Regions from separate parts of the Streptomyces sp. NPDC058157 genome, predicted to be linked through region 2. Evidence: predicted binding sites of a transcription regulator. Region 2 holds the regulator's gene; the other holds the start of a gene.
What was found. Region 2 encodes HrcA, which represses chaperone genes, less so after heat shock. Its sites were predicted from a motif close to TTNGCACTCNGNNNNNCNGAGTGCNAA; they were not measured.

Region 1 (3,185 bases), on a different contig from region 2:
TACGGGGAGACGATCGTGCTGCCCGACCCCGTGGGCATCACCCTGGAGACGGAGAAGCTCAAGGACTACGCGAACTGAGCCCGCACCTCCCCCACAAACGCCCGAGGGCGGCACCCCCTCCGGCCGGAAGGGGTGCCGCCCTCGTTCGAGAACAGCCGATCAGCCAGGGGCCGATCAGAAGTCCATGTCACCGCCCGGCATGCCGCCCGGAGCGGCGGCGGCCTTCTCCGGCTTGTCGGCGATGACGGCCTCGGTGGTCAGGAAGAGCGCGGCGATGGACGCGGCGTTCTGCAGCGCGGAGCGCGTGACCTTCGCCGGGTCGATGATGCCCTCGGCGATCATGTCGACGTACTCGCCCGTGGCGGCGTTCAGACCGTGGCCGACGGCCAGGTTGCGCACCTTCTCCACGACGACGCCACCCTCGAGACCACCGTTGACGGCGATCTGCTTCAGCGGGGCCTCCAGCGCGAGCTTCACGGCGTTGGCGCCGGTCGCCTCGTCACCCGAGAGCTCCAGCTTCTCGAAGACCGAGGAGGCCTGCAGCAGGGCCACGCCACCGCCGGCGACGATGCCCTCCTCGACGGCCGCCTTCGCGTTGCGAACGGCGTCCTCGATGCGGTGCTTGCGCTCCTTGAGCTCGACCTCGGTCGCGGCACCGGCCTTGATGACGGCCACGCCGCCGGCCAGCTTCGCGAGGCGCTCCTGGAGCTTCTCGCGGTCGTAGTCCGAGTCGGAGTTCTCGATCTCGGCGCGGATCTGGTTGACGCGGCCCTGGACCTGGTCGCTGTCACCGGCACCGTCGACGATGGTGGTCTCGTCCTTGGTGATGACGACCTTGCGGGCGCGGCCGAGCAGGTCGAGACCGGCGTTCTCCAGCTTGAGGCCGACCTCCTCGGAGATGACCGTGCCGCCCGTGAGGATGGCGATGTCGCCGAGCATGGCCTTGCGGCGGTCGCCGAAGCCCGGGGCCTTGACGGCGACGGACTTGAAGGTGCCGCGGATCTTGTTGACGACCAGGGTCGACAGGGCCTCGCCCTCGACGTCCTCGGCGATGATCAGCAGCGGCTTGCCGGACTGCATGACCTTCTCCAGGAGCGGCAGCAGGTCCTTGACCGAGCCGATCTTGGAGTTGACGATCAGGATGTACGGGTCGTCGAGCGACGCCTCCATACGCTCCATGTCGGTGGCGAAGTACGCCGAGATGTAGCCCTTGTCGAAGCGCATGCCCTCGGTGAGCTCAAGCTCCAGACCGAAGGTCTGGGACTCCTCGACGGTGATGACGCCTTCCTTGCCGACCTTGTCCATGGCCTCGGCGATGAGCTCGCCGATCTGGGTGTCGGCGGCGGAGATGGAGGCCGTGGAAGCGATCTGCTCCTTGGTCTCGACATCCTTCGCCTGCGCGAGCAGGGCGGCGGAGACGGCCTCGACGGCCTTCTCGATACCGCGCTTGAGGGCCATCGGGTTGGCACCGGCGGCCACGTTGCGCAGACCCTCGCGGACGAGCGCCTGGGCGAGGACGGTGGCGGTGGTCGTACCGTCGCCGGCGACGTCGTCCGTCTTCTTGGCGACTTCCTTGACCAGCTCGGCGCCGATCTTCTCGTACGGGTCCTCGAGCTCGATCTCCTTGGCGATGGAGACGCCGTCGTTGGTGATCGTGGGCGCACCCCACTTCTTCTCAAGGACGACGTTGCGACCCTTGGGGCCAAGGGTGACCTTGACGGCGTCCGCGAGCTGGTTCATGCCACGCTCGAGACCGCGCCGGGCCTCCTCGTTGAAGGCAATGATCTTGGCCATCTGAAGTGGTCCTCCAGGACTGGGGTTCCCCCCGCGCCGCCAGGCACCAGGGGAGGGTGGATTGCTCCGGACCGCGCCCGCGCCCGCGACGGACGGCCTGCCGGCCCGGCGGTTCCTTCCCGCCGGACCCTGCGGGCCTCACCGGCCCGGTCCTCGTCTTGTAGCACTCTCACCCGGAGAGTGCTAACGCCAATGATTAGCACTCGGCCCCCACGAGTGCAAGCGGCTTCGAGACATGCCGGGCCGGCGCCGGGCCACCGCCGGGTCGGCACATACGTGAGGGGCCCGCATCCCGACCGGGATGGGGCCCCTCACGTGTTGGTGCGTGCGTCGGTGGCCGATCGCGCTTCGACTCAGCCGGCCGCGAGCTTGACCATGTCAGCCTGCGGACCCTTCTGGCCCTGCGAGATCTCGAACTCGACCCGCTGACCCTCTTCAAGGGTGCGGTACCCGTCCATCTGGATGGCGCTGTAGTGGACGAACACATCCGCACCACCGTCGACCGCGATGAAGCCGTAGCCCTTCTCCGCGTTGAACCACTTGACGGTGCCCTGAGCCATGCCTAACTCCCCTATTACTGGCCCTTGCGCAGGTCCGCACTTCGCGGACCCGGGTCAGAACTTGCGCCGGAACGCCTCGACCGGGGCTGAATGTATCTGCACCGCTGCTGTCTGCAACAGGTCATTCCGACGAGAAATCTGGACACGAACAAACGTGGAAATGGGCTGAAAAGTTGGCGTATTCCTGGGCAAGTCGGGCCAGACGAACCGCACCAATGCCCCAAAAGGCGCACGCATGTTGACTCAATGTCAACCCTCACGCAGCCCGTTCATATGCGGCGGGCAAGAACAGCGGAGGGGACTTCCCCAACTCTACCGCGCCCAATCAAGCAGAATTGCCCCCTCCGCTTTTAGCGGAGGGGGCAATTCTGATTCGGTCGGGTCAGCAGCCGCCCGCGACGGCGGGGATGATCGAGACGCCCGCGCCGTCCGGCGTCGCCGTCTGCAGGCCGCCCTCGAAGCGCACGTCGTCGTCGTTCACGTAGACGTTCACGAAGCGGCGCAGCTTGCCCTGGTCGTCCAGGACGCGCGCGGCGATGCCCGGGTGGCTCGCCTCCAGGGAGGCGATGACCTCGGCCAGGGTCGCGCCCTCGGCCGGGACCTCGGCGGCGCCGCCGGTGTAGGTGCGCAGGATGGTGGGGATGCGGACGTTGACGCTCATGGCGCTACCGCCTTTCCGTGGAGTGCGAGGGAAGGGTCAGGCCAGGCCGGCGGCGCGGAACGCGTCCAGGCTCGGGCGGATGGTGGCGGTCTGGCCGCTGTCCGCGGCCACCGCCTCCAGGGTCTTGAGGCCGTCACCGGTGTTCAGGACCACGGTGGTCAGCGAGGGGT
Region 2 (3,185 bases):
CGGGCTCTCGCGGCCGTCCGTCCGCCGAGCGGTCAGCGGCCGTTGAACGCGTCCTTCAGGCGGCTGAACAGGCCCTGCTGGCCCGGCGCGAACTGGCCCATGGGCCGCTCCTCGCCGCGCAGCTTGGCGAGCTGGCGCAGCAGCTCCTCCTGCTGGGCGTCCAGCTTGCCGGGGGTGGTGACCTCGACGTGGACGATCAGGTCGCCGCGGCCGCCGCCGCGCAGGTGCGTGACGCCGCGCCCGTGCAGCGGGATCGCCTGGCCGGACTGGGTGCCGGGCCGGATGTCGATCTCCTCCATGCCGTCCAGCGTCTCCAGCGGGCACTTGGTGCCCAGGGCCGCCGCCGTCATGGGGATGGTGACCGTGCAGTGCAGGTCGTCCCCGCGCCGCTGGAAGGTCGGGTGCGGCAGCTCGTGGATCTCCACGTAGAGGTCGCCGGCGGGGCCGCCGCCGGGGCCGACCTCGCCCTCGCCCGCGAGCTGGATCCGGGTGCCGTTCTCGACGCCGGCCGGGATCTTGACCGTCAGGCTGCGGCGGGAGCGGACCCGGCCGTCGCCCGCGCACTCGGGGCACGGGGTCGGGACCACGGTGCCGAAGCCCTGGCACTGCGGGCAGGGGCGCGAGGTCATGACCTGGCCCAGGAAGGACCGGGTGACCTGCGAGACCTCACCGCGGCCGCGGCACATGTCACAGGTCTGCGCGGAGGTGCCGGGGGCGGCGCCCTCGCCGGAGCAGGTGCCGCACACCACGGCGGTGTCGACCTGGATCTCCTTGGTCGTGCCGAAGGCGGCCTCGTCCAGCTCCAGGTCCAGGCGGATCATGGCGTCCTGGCCGCGGCGGGTCCGCGAGCGCGGGCCGCGCTGCTGGGACTGGCCGAAGAAGGCGTCCATGATGTCGGAGAAGTTGCCGAAGCCGCCCGCTCCGAAGCCGCCGGCCCCGCCGCCGCCCGAGGAGGACAGCGGGTCGCCGCCGAGGTCGTAGACCTGCTTCTTCTGCGGGTCCGAGAGGACCTCGTAGGCCGCGTTGATCTCCTTGAAGCGCTCCTGCGTCTTCGGGTCCGGGTTCACGTCCGGGTGGAGTTCACGGGCGAGGCGGCGGAAGGCCTTCTTGATCTCGTCCTGCGATGCGTCGCGGCGCACGCCGAGTACGGCGTAGTAGTCCGTGGCCACTTACGACTCCGCCAGGATCTGTCCGACGTAACGTGCCACTGCGCGTACCGCTCCCATCGTTCCGGGGTAGTCCATGCGGGTCGGTCCGACCACGCCGAGTTTGGCGACTGCTTCGCCGCCCGAACCGTAGCCGACGGACACGACCGACGTGGAGTTGAGCCCCTCGTAGGCGTTCTCGTGCCCGATCCGTACGGCCATCCCCGACTCCCCGGCCTCGCCCAGCAGCTTGAGGAGCACCACGTGCTCCTCGAGGGCTTCGAGGACGGGCCTGATCGTCAAGGGAAAGTCATGTCCGAAGCGAGTGAGGTTGGCGGTGCCGCCGATCATCAGCCGCTCCTCCGCCTCCTCGGCCAGCGTTTCGAGGAGGGTCGCGAGCACCGCCTTGACGGTGGCCCGGTCGTCGATCTCGAACGACTCCGGCAGGTCCTGCACCAGGTTCGGGACGTCGGTGAAACGCCGGCCGACGACCCGGCTGTTGAGCCGTGCCCGCAGGTCGGCGAGGGAGTTCTCGCCGAACGGGGTCTGGGTGTCGACCATGCGCTGCTCGACCCGTCCGGTGTCGGTGATCAGCACGAGCATCAGCCGGGCCGGGGCCAGCGACAGCAGCTCGACGTGCCGGACGGTGGAGCGGGTCAGCGACGGGTACTGGACGACGGCGACCTGGCGGGTCAGCTGCGCGAGCAGCCGCACCGTGCGGCCGACGACGTCGTCGAGGTCGACGGCCCCGTCGAGGAAGTTCTGGATGGCCCGGCGCTCGGGGGTCGACAGCGGCTTGACGCCGGCCAGCTTGTCGACGAAGAGGCGGTAGCCCTTGTCGGTGGGGATCCGGCCGGCGCTGGTGTGGGGCTGGGCGATGTAGCCCTCCTCCTCCAGCACGGCCATGTCGTTGCGCACGGTGGCCGGTGAGACGCCCAGCTTGTGCCGCTCGGTGAGGGCCTTGGAGCCGACGGGCTCCTCCGTCCCGACGTAGTCCTGGACGATGGCGCGCAGCACTTCGAGTCTGCGTTCACTGAGCATCGCGCACACCTCCGGATGCGGTCGGTCGTCGGGCGGTCGGGTCGGGCGGTCGTCCGTGTTGCGGTCCTGCGGTCTTGATCGGTTGGCACTCTGCTCGGCCGAGTGCCAGAGATCCCCCGGTCAGTGTACGGCCGGGTAGTACGCCGCGGGCAAGGGCGGCCCGCCAGGGTAGCGTCGCGGCATGGACGTACGTTGGGAAGAGGCGGGCTGGGAACGGGTGACCGCGCGGGTGGGCCGGCGACGGCTCCCGGTGTGGGACTGCACGGTGGGACTGGTGGTGGGGGACGACTCGGTGCTCCTGATCGACCCCGGATCGAGCGTGCGCGAGGGGGCGGCGATCCGCGCCGAGGCGGAGCGGCTGACCGGCCGGCACGTGACCCATATCGCATTCACACACGGACATTTCGACCACGTGCTGGGCGCTCCGGCCTTCTCGGGCGCCCGGCTCTACGGCGCGGTGGGTCTGGACCGGCTGCTGGCGACGCCCGGGGGCCGGGAGGAGCTCCGGGCGAGCGCGGTGGCGCAGGGGCTGTCGGAGGACGAGGCCGCCGAGGCCTGCGACCTGCTCACGGCCCCCGGCCACCTGGTGTCGGGCGAGTGGACGCTGGAGCTCGGCGGGGTCCAGGTGCTGCTGGCGAACGTGGGGCCCGCGCACTCCGAACACGACCTGGCGGTGTTCGTGCCGGGCGAGCGGGAGACGGTGTTCTGCGGGGACCTGGTCGAGGAGTCCGGGGAGCCGCAGGCGGGCTCGGACGCGGTGCCGGGGCAGTGGCCTGCGGCGCTGGACCGGCTGCTGTCGCTGGGCGGGGAGGACGCGCTGTACGTACCGGGTCACGGAGCGGTGGTGGACGCGGGCTTCGTGCGTGCGCAACGCGCCACACTGGCGGACCGGTTCGGCGTGTCGCGGGCGTGAGCGCGGCCGCGCTCCTAGTGTCGGCCGGATGCGCGAGTACTCCCCCGACCTGACCCCGCAGTGGAAGCGCCCCAAGCCCGTGCCCG

Region 1: groL (chaperonin GroEL) is a predicted target of HrcA. The motif match lies at 1,991-2,017, and genes of this name have one in related genera.

Annotation. Positions count from the first base shown of each region.
Region 1 covers NZ_JBHVUQ010000019.1:4,257-7,441, reverse strand. Annotated here, with positions in the region: gene ACFVXK_RS07240 (Uma2 family endonuclease) at 1-78, shown strand, start outside; gene groL (chaperonin GroEL) at 175-1,794, opposite strand; gene ACFVXK_RS07230 (cold-shock protein) at 2,148-2,354, opposite strand; gene ACFVXK_RS07225 (MoaD/ThiS family protein) at 2,737-3,015, opposite strand; gene thrC (threonine synthase) at 3,052-3,185, opposite strand, start outside.
Region 2 covers NZ_JBHVUQ010000012.1:43,090-46,274, forward strand. Annotated here, with positions in the region: gene dnaJ (molecular chaperone DnaJ) at 33-1,169, opposite strand; gene hrcA (heat-inducible transcriptional repressor HrcA) at 1,170-2,186, opposite strand; gene ACFVXK_RS05380 (MBL fold metallo-hydrolase) at 2,368-3,099, shown strand; gene ACFVXK_RS05385 (DUF3097 domain-containing protein) at 3,128-3,185, shown strand, end outside.